DNA from 3 places in the Streptomyces diversicolor genome. Region 2 is predicted to be linked to each of the others. Evidence: riboswitches for the same ligand, from Rfam matches in the RefSeq annotation. Region 2 holds a riboswitch; each other region holds the start of a gene.
The links. A riboswitch is a leader RNA that binds a small molecule or an ion and turns the genes downstream of it on or off. The one in region 2 is predicted to bind cyclic di-AMP.
Positions count from the first base shown of each region.

Region 1: another riboswitch for cyclic di-AMP. It lies ahead of AC27LF_RS18340 (C40 family peptidase); the one in region 2 lies ahead of AC27LF_RS32920 (M23 family metallopeptidase).
Region 3: another riboswitch for cyclic di-AMP. It lies ahead of AC27LF_RS00395 (M23 family metallopeptidase); the one in region 2 lies ahead of AC27LF_RS32920 (M23 family metallopeptidase).

Region 1 is NZ_BAAJXA010000014.1:67,824-72,692, forward strand. Features, by position in the region: gene AC27LF_RS18335 (tellurite resistance/C4-dicarboxylate transporter family protein) at 1-525, opposite strand, end outside; gene AC27LF_RS18340 (C40 family peptidase) at 659-1,858, opposite strand; cyclic di-AMP (ydaO/yuaA leader) riboswitch at 1,867-2,038, opposite strand; gene pcrA (DNA helicase PcrA) at 2,300-4,816, shown strand.
Region 2 is NZ_BAAJXA010000035.1:20,994-25,862, reverse strand. Features, by position in the region: gene AC27LF_RS32935 (MerR family transcriptional regulator) at 1-357, shown strand, start outside; gene AC27LF_RS32930 (alpha/beta fold hydrolase) at 440-1,252, shown strand; tRNA gene AC27LF_RS32925 (tRNA-Met) at 1,558-1,631, shown strand; cyclic di-AMP (ydaO/yuaA leader) riboswitch at 2,024-2,181, shown strand; gene AC27LF_RS32920 (M23 family metallopeptidase) at 2,191-3,234, shown strand; gene AC27LF_RS32915 (aldo/keto reductase) at 3,406-4,350, shown strand; gene AC27LF_RS32910 (PrsW family intramembrane metalloprotease) at 4,718-4,869, opposite strand, start outside.
Region 3 is NZ_BAAJXA010000001.1:90,581-95,449, forward strand. Features, by position in the region: gene AC27LF_RS00380 (helix-turn-helix domain-containing protein) at 1-112, shown strand, start outside; gene AC27LF_RS00385 (DUF6126 family protein) at 109-231, shown strand; gene AC27LF_RS00390 (tyrosine-protein phosphatase) at 279-1,076, opposite strand; cyclic di-AMP (ydaO/yuaA leader) riboswitch at 1,745-1,902, shown strand; gene AC27LF_RS00395 (M23 family metallopeptidase) at 1,907-2,881, shown strand; gene AC27LF_RS00400 (SGNH/GDSL hydrolase family protein) at 3,129-3,914, shown strand; gene AC27LF_RS00405 (MBL fold metallo-hydrolase) at 4,758-4,869, shown strand, end outside.

The DNA of each region.
Region 1 (4,869 bases), on a different contig from region 2:
GACCAGATACAGCGCCAGTCCCAGCCAGAACAGCACCAGTGCCGTGTGCGCGAGCCACGCGGTCGACTCCGCGACGGCGAGGGTGGCGCCGAGCACGGCGAGTCCCTGGGTGGACACGCAGAGCAGGAACACCGCCCCGGGCATCCGCCGCCGCAGGCCCGGTGCGACGAGGAACAGCAGCACAGGCCAGAGCACGGCGGCCAGCGCGAGCGACGCCGCGGCGAGGGTGTGCCCGCCGAGCGCGGAGATCCGGGTGCCGAGCACCGTCGTCGCGGCCACGGCGGTGAGCGCGCCCGGCGTCCGCGCCTCGGCCAGCCACCGCCGCCGGTCGCGCAGCATGCCCGCGGCGAAGTCCGCGGCGAGCGCCAGCCAGGCGACACAGCCCAGCGCCAGGGTGATCAGGGACAGGACCTCGTACCGGGTCAGATGCAGCCCCACCGAGACGATGCCGGTCGCCATCACGGCGGCCCCGGCCGCCGGCGGACGCCGCGCCCACCAGGCGCGAAGGGGTGAGGTGCCGGGCATGCGCCCGATGCTAGGGAGCACCGGGCGCACCGAGGGCGTGGCACGCGCGCGTACGTCGCAAAAACGCGCGGGCGCGGGACACGGCGGGATCGGGAACGCCGCCACGCGGGCGTGGACGCGGATCTCTGCCGGGTCAGGCCGGCCGTACCACGCTGTGGATGATCGAGTCCCCGGCGTAGTAGATCGACTCCTCGCGGACGTAGGCGCCCGGCTTCGGGGCGTGGATCATCATGCCGTTGCCGATGTAGAGACCCACGTGGCTGACGTCGTCGTAGAAGAAGACCAGGTCACCGGGTTGTGCGTTGGCGAGGGAGACCGTGGTGCCGGCCTCGACCTGGCTGTAGGTGGTGCGCGGCAGGCTGACGCCCGCGGCCTTCCAGGCGGCCTGGGTGAGCCCCGAGCAGTCGTAGGAGTCGGGTCCGGTGGCGCCCCAGACGTACGGCTTGCCGATCTGCGCGCGGGCGAACGCGATCGCCTTCTCGGCCTTGGTGGCGTAGCCGGAACCGGACGAAGACGAAGAAGACGAAGAAGACGAAGAAGACGAAGAAGACGATGAAGAGGAAGAAGACGACGGCGAGTCCGTGGAGTTCGACGCGTCGCTCTTCTGCCGTGCCGCCTCCTGCTCCGCCTGCTTCTTGGCCAGCTCGGCCGCCTTCCGCGCGGCCTCCTGCTGCTTGCGCTTCTCGATCGCCGCGAGCCGCGCCTTCTCCTCCGCCGTCAGCTTGGACAGCAACTGGCGCGCGGTGGAGAGCTTCTTCTGGACGGTGGCCTTGGCGGTGTGGAGTTCGTCCTGCGACTCGGTCAGTGTCTCCAGGCTCTTCGTGGCCTCCCGCCGCTTCTTCATGGTCGCCGACTGCTCGGTGACGTAGTCGTCGACCGCGGTCTTCTGGCGCGAGGTCAGCCGGCTCATCAGCTGGGTCCGGTCGAAGTAGTCCTGCGGGGTGTCCGCGAGCAGGAAGGTGGCGGTGTCGGGGGCGGCGGCCCCGGTCCGGTACTGCGCGGCGGCGAACGCCCCCAGTTCCTCACGGGCCTTGTTGAGCCGGTCCGTGCGCCGTGCGACATCGTCCAGGAGGGTGTCGACCTGCTTGCGCTGCTTGCCGGTCTTCTCCTTGGCCGCGTTGTACTTCTCCGTCGCCGACTCGGCCTGCCGGTACAGGTCGTCGACCTTCCTCTGCACCTCCTCCACGCTCGGCCGGTCGCCGTCGGGGGAGGGGGCGGCGTTCGCCGTCTGGGAGAGCAGGGCCACGGAGGTGAGGGCGGCGGTGGCCAGGGCGGGGGTCCGTATGCCGGCCGCGCGGGTACCCGCGGAGCGTGACTTGCGATGCGACGCCAAGGGAGGCGACTCCTTCCGTGTTCCGCCTACCGAGTTAGCTGTCGGGTTCGGGCGGGTGGTTCGGAAGGGTTGCCCTACGGCCCCTCCCCGCGCGGGGGTTGGGCCGATTCACCCCAAGGTCGGTGTGGGTCCCCGGCTCCGCGCACCATGCGGGCGCGCCGGACTCGGCGGAGGCCGTGCGGCCCGGCGACGTTCGCCGGTGGGGGTCGTACGGCCTGCCCGGCACGCTAGCCAACTCGTGTGGCCCCTGTGAAGGTTGATGGGTGATATGCCCGATACATTTTCGTGACCTGATGGAGGGATTCCGTCTGGGTGACAGGGTGATTCCGTACGGTGAACGGTCCGCGCGGCCCGCGCCCGGATCGGATCCGCCGCAGGAACCGGGCCGTCTTCCCGGGGCGGCGGCGGGTTGTCGGTGGCGCGGCCTAGACTCGGAGAGCGATGAGCAGCCTCTTTGACGACAGCTTCCTGGCGGACCTCCGAGCCCCCCGCGGGCAGGAGGAGGAACCCCCGCCACCGCCCGAGGACGATCACGCTCCGGAGCCGGTTCCGGACGATCTGTTCGGCGGGAAGTTCGACGTGCCCCCGGCCCGGGACTCCTACTACGGCAACGGCGCCCCACGGCCGGTCATCGACCCGGCCACGCTCCTGCACGGGCTGAACGACAACCAGCGCGCCGCCGTCGTGCACGCCGGCTCCCCGCTGCTCATCGTGGCCGGCGCGGGCTCCGGCAAGACCCGGGTGCTCACGCACCGCATCGCCCATCTGCTGGCGGAGCGCAAGGTGCACCCGGGGCAGATCCTCGCGATCACCTTCACCAACAAGGCCGCGGGCGAGATGAAGGAACGCGTCGAGCAGCTGGTCGGCCCGCGCGCCAACGCGATGTGGGTGATGACCTTCCACAGCGCCTGCGTGCGCATCCTGCGCCGGGAGAGCAAGCGCCTCGGCTTCACCTCGTCCTTCTCGATCTACGACGCCGCCGACTCCAAGCGTCTGATGGCCCTGGTCTGCCGCGACCTGGACCTCGATCCGAAGCGCTTCCCGCCCAAGTCCTTCAGCGCCAAGATCTCCAACCTGAAGAACGAGCTGATCGACGAGGAGGACTTCGCCGCCCAGGCGGCTGGGGGCACCTCCCAGACGGAGTCCGGGGGAGACTTCGAGAAGACCCTCGCCCAGGCGTACGCGCTGTACCAGTCCCGGCTGCGCGAGGCGAACGCGCTGGACTTCGACGACCTGATCATGACGACGGTCAATCTGCTGCGCGCCTTCCCGGACGTCGCCGAGCACTACCGCCGCCGCTTCCGCCATGTGCTCGTGGACGAGTATCAGGACACCAACCACGCCCAGTACGCCCTGGTGCGCGAACTCGTCGGAACCGCCGAGCACCCCGTGGACGTGCCGCCGGGCGAGCACGACCTGCCGCCCGCCGAACTGTGCGTCGTGGGCGACGCCGACCAGTCGATCTACGCCTTCCGCGGCGCGACCATCCGCAACATCCTCCAGTTCGAGGAGGACTACCCGGACGCGACGACGATCCTCCTGGAGCAGAACTACCGCTCCACGCAGACGATCCTGTCCGCAGCCAACGCCGTCATCGAGCGCAACGAGTCCCGCCGCCCCAAGAACCTGTGGACCAACGCGGGCGCGGGCGCCACCATCACCGGGTATGTCGCGGACACCGAGCACGACGAGGCACAGTTCGTCGCCGACGAGATAGACCGGCTGACCGACGCGGGCGAGGCCAAGGCCGGCGATATCGCCGTGTTCTACCGCACCAACGCCCAGTCCCGTGTCTTCGAAGAGGTCTTCATCCGCGTCGGCCTGCCCTACAAGGTCGTCGGCGGTGTCCGCTTCTACGAACGCAAGGAGGTCCGCGACGTCCTCGCCTATCTGCGGGTGCTCGCCAACCCCGAGGACTCGGTCCCGCTGCGCCGCATCCTGAACGTGCCCAAGCGCGGCATCGGCGAGCGCGCCGAGGCGATGATCGACGCACTCGCCCAGCGCGAGAAGATCAGCTTCGCGCAGGCGCTGCGCCGCGTGGACGAGGCGTACGGCATGGCCGCCCGGTCCACCAACGCCGTCCAGCGGTTCAACACGCTGATGGAGGAGCTGCGTACGATCGTCGAGTCCGGCGCGGGCCCGGCGACCGTCCTGGAGGCGGTGCTCGAACGCACCGGCTACCTCGCCGAGTTGCAGTCCTCGACCGACCCGCAGGACGAGACCCGGATCGAGAACCTTCAGGAACTCGCCTCCGTGGCCCTGGAGTTCGAGCAGGAACGCGGCGAGGGAGAGACGGCCGCGGGCGGCACGCTCGCCGACTTCCTGGAGCAGGTCGCGCTGGTCGCCGACTCCGACCAGATCCCGGACGAGGAGGAAGGCGACGGCGTCATCACGCTGATGACCCTGCACACCGCCAAGGGCCTGGAGTTCCCGGTGGTCTTCCTGACCGGCATGGAGGACGGCGTGTTCCCGCACATGCGTGCCCTCGGCCAGACCAAGGAACTGGAGGAGGAGCGCCGCCTGGCGTACGTCGGCATCACACGCGCGCGGGAGCGGCTGTACCTGACCCGGTCCGCCATGCGCAGCGCCTGGGGGCAGCCCTCGTACAACCCGCCGTCGCGGTTCCTGGAGGAGATCCCGGCCGCCCATCTGGAGTGGAAGCGGACGGGAGCCGCGGCCCCCGTGTCGTCCGGACCGGCCTCCGGCGTCGCGGCCTCGCTGTCGTCGTCCCGCTCCCGCTCCTCCGCGGCGGGCGCGTCCGGGTTCGCCACGCGCAGGACGTCGGAGAAGCCGGTGGTCTCCCTGGCCGTCGGCGACCGGGTCACGCACGACCAGTTCGGGCTCGGCACGGTCGTCGCCGTGGCGGGCACGGGGGACAAGGCCCAGGCGACGATCGACTTCGGAGACTCCAAGCCCAAGCGGCTGCTGCTGCGGTACGCGCCGGTGGAGAAGCTGTAGCCCCTTGAGCCGGGCCCCTGCCGAGCCTGCGGGGGCCCTGCGGGGGCCGTGAG
Region 2 (4,869 bases):
ATCGGTGAACTTGCCCGGCTGACGGAGACCTCCGCCAGATCACTGCGGTACTACGAGCGTGAGGGGCTGATCACCCCGCGCCGCCAGGACAACGGGTACCGCGACTACGACGACTACCTCGTCGACCGCGTGCTCCAGATCCGCGGTCTGCTCGACGCCGGACTGCCCACACGGATCATCAAGCAGATACTTCCGTGCCTCGATGCCCCGCGGAGGATCCACTTCACGGACGCCACACCGGAGATGATCGCCACGCTCGAATGCGAGGGCGAGAGGATGACCCGCCGCATCGACTGCCTGACCCGCAACCGCGATGCCATCCACGAGTACCTCGCGGTGGTCAAGAGCCTCGCCTGACCTCTCACTCGACACCGGACGGAAGCGTGCCGTGCGGCTCGGCTTGACCTTGACACGTACGTCAAGGTTGCAGCCTTGCGCCATGAACGACTCCGCCCTCTGGCACACCGAATGCGGCGACGGCACACCGATCGTCCTGATCCACGGCTACACCATCGATCACCGGCTGCTCCTGCCGCTGGAGCCCGCCTTCACCGGTCGGCCCGGCTGGCGCAGGCTGTACCCCGACCTGCCCGGGCACGGCAACAGTCCGCGGCTGTCCGGCCCGACTTCGGCGACGACGATGGCCGACGCCGTCATCGACTGGATCCGCGCCACCGTCGGCGACCGACCCTTCGCCGTTGTCGGGCAGTCCTTCGGCGGGCAGATCGCCCGCGCCGTGACGGCGCGCTTCGGCGAGCAGGTCCTCGGTTCCGCGCTGCTCGTTCCCGTCGTCCGCTGGGGCGCCGAACGTACCCTGCCCGACAGCACCGTGGTGGAGCGCGACGACGCACTCCTTGCCCGCCTCGCCGCCGAAGAGGACCTTCCGCTGTTCCGCGCCGTGATGACCCGCCACACCGAGGAGAGCTGGGCTCTCTTCGAGGAGCACATCCTCCCCGGCTGGCGGGTGCACGACCGCCATGCCGCCGCCGAACTCGACGCTGACTTCCTGCTGCCGCAGTGGCCGGAGCGCCCCGGCGAGGTCCACCACGGCCGGCATCTTCTGCTCACCACACGTCAGGACGCCCTCGTGGGCTGGCGTGACCAGCTCGCCCTGCTCGACCACTACCCCCGCATGACCGCTGTGGTCCTCGACGGTGCCGGTCACAACCCGCAGGTCGAGAGCGCACCGGCGGTCCGCGAGCTGATCGGAGGCTGGCTCGACACGCTTCCGAGGCCGAACCGAAGGCCGTGACGCCGTAGGCGTTCTGCCGTGATCCACCGCTCCCGGGCGTCCTTCCACGGCCAAGGCCGCCTCCCCCTCGACACCGTGGTCCAGTGATCCGTCTCCCAGGCGTCAGCGTGGACAGCGGGTGCCGTTTCCAGCGCGGTGATCGCCTTGGGGGCCGGCGGCTCCTGCGGGTCCCGCGGATCCTCGACCTCCTCGGGGAGCAGGAAGCCGATCAGCGCCGGGCAACGGTTGATCGCGATACGCCGTGGATCAGCCGGGGTTATCCGTGTGCTCGCCGTCCTGCGCATGGCGTACACTGGTGGAACCGACGCGGGGTGGAGCAGCTCGGTAGCTCGCTGGGCTCATAACCCAGAGGTCGCAGGTTCAAATCCTGTCCCCGCTACTGAAGGCTCAGGGCCGGAATCCAAGGCATGGATTCCGGCCCTGAGTGTTTTTCCACCCACCGCGGCGCGGCCCGGCTATGGCGGCGCGGCCCGCTCACGGCAACGCGACTCGCTCACGATGGCGCGGCTCGCCCACGGTCACGAGCCCGCCGTCACGAGCGGTGATCGGACGACCGCCCTCCGCATAACAACTGACACACCGTCAAACACTATGGGTTGTCCGAGTTTCCGTGCGCCAGGGGCCAACTCGCCCGGTTTTCGCCGGTCATGGGCGGTAAATTCCCGCCCGAAAGCGTTAACGATCAAGCGGAACGGCTTGGAATCTGCCCGCCGGGTCTATTAACGTTCGATAACGCAGCGCGGTCGTCCCAGCCGTCACAAGAGGCGGCTCCGTGCTCACGCGCCGAATCCCGCAAGGGAACCGGGGAACCACCACCTTGGGGTGAATCACGCGGACACCGCCGTGGAGACACGGCCGGTATACGCGCGTAGGAGACCTTCCTGCTCCGAACCCGTCAGCTAACCCGGTAGGCGGAGGAAGGAAAGGAGTACGCCCGAGTGGCGTCCAACCGGCCCGCCCCACAAGCCCCGTTCGCGCCGAGCCAGTACGGCACCGAGACCTTCGGCTACGGCACCTACCGCACCGACGAGGGCCCCTGGGAGGAGTGGAACCCCACCGAGGAGTCCATCCGCCCGCTACGCGGCCGGCACCGCGTCGCCAAGCAGCGGGGCGGCGGCGGACTCGCCCGCAGCTCCACGGTCCTCGGCGTCGGCGTGATAGCCGCCGTCGGCGCGGGCGGCATGGCCAGCGCCAACACCGGCAAGCCGCCGGTGTCCATCTCCATGCCCGACCTGCCCTCCGTCGGCTCCCTGCTCGGCGACGGCGCCGGCGCCCAGGCCACCAAGGGCTCCGCGACCGCCCTGAGCAGCGTCGGCGTGACCGAGGCCGACAGCGCCGAGGGCACCACCGACGCCGGTGAGGCGCTGCGCAACCGCATCATGGCCCAGGCCGAGCAGCAGCAGGGCCAGGCCGAGACCAGGGCCGTCGCCGCGGCCGTGTCCGCCGCCGACCAGGAGGTCGCCGACGCGGCGGCCAAGGCGGAGAAGGAGGCCGCGGCCCGGGCCGCCGCCGCCAAGGAGAAGGCGGAGGCCGCCGCCAAGAAGAAGGCCGAGGAGGCGCGGCTGGCCGCGCTGGCCAAGCAGTACACCCTGCCGACCTCCTCGTACACGATCACCGGCACCTTCGGCCAGGCCGGCTCCATGTGGTCCTCCGGCTACCACACCGGCCTCGACTTCGCCGCCCCCACGGGCACGCTGATCAAGGCCGTCCACACCGGCACGATCACCGAGGCGGGCTGGGCCGGCTCCTACGGTTACCGCACGATCCTCACCCTGGACGACGGCACCGAGCTGTGGTTCTGCCACCAGTCGTCGATCAGCGTCAGCGTCGGGCAGAAGGTCAACACCGGGGACGTCATCGGCCGCGTGGGCGCCACGGGCAACGTCACCGGACCCCACCTCCACCTGGAGGTCCACCCCGGCGGCGAGGCCGGCGGCATCGACCCGATGGCCTGGCTGCGCGGCAAGGGCCTCACCCCCTGACCCTGCGGCAAGGGCCTCGACCCTGACCCACCCGGCACATCCCCGCACCCCCCGTTCCCCGGCGGTCCTGGCGCCCATCCCCCCGACGTCAGGGCTGCCGGTCCGGTGTTTGCACGGTCTTTGCGCACGGCGGCGGAATCGAGGATTCAGGCGGGCGCGTTGAACCCGAGTATGACTTCCCTTCGAAAACTCGGTCCCTCCGATCTTGAGGTCTTCCCGCTCGCCCTCGGCGGCAACGTCTTCGGCTGGAGCGCCGACCAGCCGACGTCCTTCGCCGTCCTCGACGCCTACACGGCCGCCGGCGGCAACCTCATCGACACCGCCGACTCCTACTCGGCGTGGGTCGAGGGCAACAAGGGCGGCGAGTCCGAGACGATCATCGGCAAGTGGGTCAAGGCGCGCGGCAACCGCTCGGACGTCCTGATCGCCACCAAGGTCAGCCAGCACCCCGACTACCCGGGACTGTCCGCCGCCAACATCAGGGCCGCGGCGGACGCCTCGCTGCGCCGGCTCGACACCGACCACATCGACCTCTACTACACGCACTTCGACAAGCCGGACGTGCCGGTCGAGGAGATCATCGGCGCGCTCGACGCACTGGTACGGGCCGGCAAGGTGCGGCACATCGCCGCGTCCAACATCAGCGCGGAGCGGCTTCAGGCGTCCCTGGACTTCTCCGACCGCGAGGGCCTGGCCCGGTACGTGGCGCTCCAGCCGCACTACAACCTGGTCTCGCGCGACACCTACGAGGGCCCGCTCCAGGACGTCGCCGCCCGCGCCGGCCTCGCCGCCCTCCCGTACTACTCTCTGGCCGCCGGCTTCCTCACCGGCAAGTACCGCCCCGGTACGACCGTGGACAGCGTGCGGGCCGGGGGCGCGGCCAAGCACCTGCGGAGCGAGCGCGGCCAGAAGGTCCTCACGGCCCTGGACGAGATCGCCGCCGCCCACGGTGCCGCCGTGCCCAGCGTGGCGCTGGCGTGGCTCGCGGCCCAGCCGACGGTGGTCGCCCCCATCGCCTCGGCGCGCACGGTGGACCAACTCCCGGCCCTGCTCGCCGCGGCCGACCTCACCCTGACGCAAGAGGAAACCGACCGCCTCACCCAGGCATCGACCTGACTCCACGCCCCCCGCCGGATCTCTGGTCCGACGCTACCCGGGCCTGCCGTCATTGCGGCGCCTCATCGACCCCCGGGACGGCACCCGCCAGGGGCGCGGGGAACTGCGCGACCGGCCACCACGCTCCCGCACCCGACCGACAACCTGCCGCTCCCGCGGAGCGGCATGCGGCGCCCGCGGTTTGTCTGTGCGGGTGGCAGGCCGGTGGTGGTGTGCGGGAGCGTCGTGGTTGTTCGCGCAGTTCCCCGCACCGGGCTCGGACCCTGGGCCCCTGGGATGCGCAGGGGGGTGCTCGGGGGCCCCGTGTGCGCCCCCTGGCGGCGTTCCGGGGGCTTCGCGGTGGGGTGGCTCAGGTCCGCGTCCAGGGTCATGACCGGTAAGGGTTGTACGTCGGGTACGGCACCGTCGGATGGGCAGGGTGCGGCACCGAGTAGCCGTACGGCGTCGGTGCGCCGGGACCCGGCCATGTCGGCGCGTTCGACCGGGCCGCGTACTCCAGGGCCGGCCGGGCCACCTCCC
Region 3 (4,869 bases), on a different contig from region 2:
CCGCCTCGCCGCCGAGGACCACGACGGGGTGGAGCTCCTGTTCGTCCACACCCTGCTGCAAAGTCCCACGGCCGCGCTGTGCCTGGGCCCCATCACTGGAGAGCTGCCATGAGTGACATGGAGGAGAAGTTCCCGCGCGCCCTGTGGATCCGGCTGATCATCTACATCGCCGTCGGCCACCTCGTGGCGGGCTTCATCTATCTGCTGTTCGAGGTGGGTGCCAAGGGATGAGCGGCGACGGGACGACGGCCGGGTGACGGCCCCGGGGTGAGCGTCCGTCAGTCCAGCAGCCGCTCGCGCAGCCGCTCCCGGGTCCGCGGCGCCAGACCCAGCCCCTGTTCCAGATAGGCGTCGACACCACCCCAGGTCTGCTCCACCGTCTCCATGGCGGCCGTCAGATACGCGGCGCGCGCGTCGAACAGCGGGCTGAGCAGTTCCATGATCTCGGGCGTGTACGCGGTGTCCGCGCTGCCGCTGCGGCGCACCCGGTAGCGGCGGTGCTTGGCGTTCGACTCCAGGTAGTCGGCCAGGATCGCCTCGCGCTCCACGCCGAGGGCCAGCAGGGTCACGGCGATGGACAGGCCCGCGCGGTCCTTGCCCGCCGCGCAGTGCATCAGCGCCGGGACGCTGTCCTCCGCCAGCGCGTGCAGCACCCTGGAGTGCTCGGCGGTGCGCTCCGTGATGATCGAGCGGTACGAGACGATCATCCGGTGCTCGGCCTTTCCGTCGCCCAGCAGCTGCCGCAGCTGGCCGACGTCGCCGTCGCGGACCATCGTCCAGAACTCGGCGCCGTCCGCCGGGTCGGTCAGCGGCAGGTTGACGTTGCGTACGCCGGGCAGCGCGACGTCCGGCCCCTCCAGCTTCTGGTCGGCGGCGTTGCGGAAGTCGAAGATCGTGTGCAGGCCCAGGGAGGAGAGGAACGCGGCGTCGGACTCGGTGGCATGCGCCAGGTGGCCGCTGCGGAACAGCACGCCGGGGCGCACCCGCCGGCCGTCCGCGGTCGGCAGTCCGCCCACGTCACGGAAGTTGCGCACACCGGCGAGTTCGGGCTCGGTCGAGGGGACCTGCTGCGTCACGGAGGCTCCTTGTGGTCGGACCCCGCGACGCGGCTCGTCGACGGGCACGCCGTCGACCATACGACATGGTTTTCCCGCGGCAACGAGTTGTCCACAGGCGTCGCCCCACGGGCCCGCGGCACTTGATGACGTCGAGGCGTGAGCGCAGCCGTGGGCCCTTGTGGCATCCGATGACGGACGGCGCCGAGGACGGTCGTACCCGGCTCCTGGGCGACGCAGCGATACGGCGACCCGTTCCGGCGTACGGCTGGCGGACTCGATCCGCCGGCGTCGTATAAATGCCGCTAAACGGGCGAAATGCCTCGTGGTGCGGTGCTGTTGGCGTCCAGGTCGTCGCGGAGTCCGGTGTGCGGCCCGTGGCGCGCGGTCCTTCGACCACATCACCTCTGACCCTTATGGCCGAATTGCGGGTTATGCGATGGAGGGCGTGAGGAGCGTCATAGCCGTGACGGTGCGTCGTCCGTCATGACCACGTAATGCACAAGCCCCTTGCGGGACTTGGGAAGGCTCGCCACCCGGAGATGCACGGACGGTGACCGGGAATTCCCGTGACGGATCAACGGAAACGCGCACCGGGTGAAGCGGCTCCTTGTCCGTTCGCGTCCCGCTCGCTTACGTTCGCCACCAATCCGGACGGACCGCCGAATCCTGCCGCCGCCCGGATCCCGACACACCACTCACCCGTGCACGGCAGGAGCGGGGGACCCACCAGGCACGACCGCCTGTCCCGGTCTCCGGGACGGCTAGGGGTGAAGCCGCGCCACGCGCGGCCGGGCAGCTCCAGCCCGAACCCGACAGCTCACCTCGCAGGCGCCGGAGAGGAATTCGCCATGCCCGCGAAGGGTAAGCACCGCCGCCCCAAGTCACAGCGCCTCACCCGCTCCCTCGCCGCCGCCGGAACCGGCGGCGCCGCGCTCGCCCTGCCGCTGATCGGCGCCGCCGGGGCACACGCCGCCACCCCCGAGACGGCACCCCACGCCGCCGCGCAGCAGTCCGTCCCATCAGGCGCCGGCACCGTCGAGAAGAAGACGGGCGCCGCTGACTCCGGCACCCGGACCTACTCGGTGCGGCCCGGCGACTGGCTCGCCAAGATCGCCGAGGAACAGGGCGTCGGCGGCGGCTGGCAGCGGATCTACCAGGACAACCGTGAGGCGATCGGCGGCAATCCCTCGCTGATCCACCCCGGTCTGAAGCTCACGCTCGGCGAGCGGGCCGCGACGGGGACCGGCTCCTCGTCGTCCACCGAGCCTTCCTCCGCGAAGTCCTCGTCCGACAGGTCCGGCGGGTCCGACGGGTCCTACGGGTCCGCACAGCCGTCGACGCCGCCGTCGTCCGACACCTCGTCCGACAGTGCTCCGGTCGCCCAGAACACCGGGGCCGCCGACACCGCCGCCACCACCGGCTACGGCCTCCCCGTCGACGGCGCCCGCATCGGGACCGCCTACCGCACGGCGGGCAGCATGTGGTCCAGCGGCTATCACACCGGTGTCGACTTCGTCGTCCCGACCGGCACCTCGCTCAAGGCGGTCGGCGCGGGCACCGTCGTCTCCGCCGGCTGGGGCGGCGCCTACGGCAACCAGGTGGTCCTCAGGCTCGGCGACGGCCACTACGCGCAGTACGCCCACCTGTCACAGCTGTCCGTCTCGGCCGGCCAGACCGTGACCCCGGGCCAGCAGGTCGGCCTGTCCGGTGCGACCGGCAATGTGACGGGCCCGCACCTGCACTTCGAGATACGCACCACGCCGAACTACGGCTCGGACGTCGACCCGCTCGCCTACCTCCGCTCGCACGGCGTCACCGTCTGACGCAGCGGCACCCCCACACGGGGAGGGGCGCACCGGGAACCCGGTGCGCCCCTCCCCGTGTGGGCCCTGCGGGCACGGCAATTCTCAGCCCAACACCCCTGCCGTCCGGCCTATTCCCGCGTTGGGAATCTCTTGGGGAGTGTCTTATCTCACCGTTCGTCAACCCCTTCCTACGATCGCGTAGGTCACATCCGAAGGGGAATCATGGGCCGACGTGGCAGACGATTCGAAGAGTGACAACACAGCTGTGATCGGGTCGTACGTGGCGGTGGGGGACAGCTTCACCGAGGGCGTCGGCGACCCCGGCCCCGACGGGGCGTTCGTCGGCTGGGCCGACCGGTTCGCGGTCCTGCTCGCGGACCGCCGGCCCGAGGGCGACTTCCAGTACACCAATCTCGCCGTGCGCGGGCGGCTGCTCGACCAGATCGTGGCCGAGCAGATCCCCCAGGCGGTCCAACTCGCCCCGGACCTCGTCTCCTTCTGCGCCGGCGGCAACGACATCCTGCGGCCCGGCACCGACCCGGACGAGGTGGCCGAGCGTTTCGAACGGGCCGTGGCCCGGCTCACCGCGGCGGCCGGCACCGTCATGGTGACGACCGGCTTCGACACCCGCGGCGTGCCCGTGCTCAAGCATCTGCGCGGCAGGATCGCCACCTACAACGGGCACGTCCGGGCGATCGCCGACCGGTACGGCTGCCCCGTGCTCGACCTGTGGTCCCTGAAGGCCGTACAGGACCGCAGGGCCTGGGACGACGACCGCCTCCACCTCTCGCCGGAGGGTCACACCCGTGTCGCGCTGCGGGCCGGCCAGGTCCTCGGCGTCGAGGTCCCGGCCGACCCGGAACAGCCCTGGCCGCCGCTGCCGCCCCGCGGCACCCTCGAAGTGCGCCGCGACGACGTCCACTGGGCCCGCGAGTACCTGGTCCCGTGGATCGGGCGCCGGCTGCGCGGAGAGTCCTCGGGCGACCATGTGACGGCCAAGGGCACGCTCTCCCCGGACGACATCCGGACGCGCATCGCCTCCGTGGCCTGAACCGCCGGGGCGGGGGCCGCACCGGGCCCCGCCCCGGCGCGCGCGCCGTTCGGCGCAGCCGTGCCGGGTCCCTGTCCTGGCGCGCGCCGTTCGGCGCAGCCGTGCCGTCAGCGCCTCCGGCACCAGACACAGTTCGCAGGAGACCGCCTCGTCCGCCCACACCCGGCGCCCGGGACCGCGGCACCGCGCCCGGGTACGACGTGAGCCGCACGCGAGCCCGCACAGCAGTGCCGTCGGACACCGCCCCGCGACCGGCTGGGCCTGCGCAGGCGACCTCGCCCGAGGCGATCACCGTCCTCCACCGGCTGCCCGGGCCCAGGGCGACGTCCCGGCCCGCCGGCTCACGAGGCGCCACCGCCCAGCCGTCGGTCCGCGGCTCGGCTTTGTCGACGCATACACCGGCGCACGACCGCGAGCAGCGCGCTCGTACGACGTCCGGCAGCCCGTGAGAGTGCGCCAGGTCACCGTCGGCGGCATGGGCGAAGGCGGCGGCGACCGGTTTCTCCTTGGTCGAGTAGCGGTCCAGCACGAGCCCGTTGCCCCCTGCACGGCGGCCGCATCGGCGATCCGGCCCGCCGCCATGCCCCGTGGCTCGGTCTGCTCGACGGCGTTCCGCGGCAGCTTCTCCTGCCGCTCGGCCGCGCTCTCGCCCCGCGGTCACCCGCACCTCACCGGCCGCCAGGGCCTCGTGAGGGCGCTCGCCCCGCGGGCGCTCGGTGCGCGACCGGTCGACCAGGTGCCGGCCCGCGCGGCCGGCGCGGGCGTACGACCCCAGGTACCGCCGGTGGCACGCCCGGGGATTGACCATAATGGAGGACTCCACCGACTCCACCAGGAGGTACCGTGTCCGGTTTGCGTTCCCTGAGCTCCGGGCTCCGCTCGCTGCAGCCCGCGGCCTTCGGCGCTGACCCGGGCGGGGCCCGCCTGGCGCGCATCCGCACGTCGCCCCACTTCA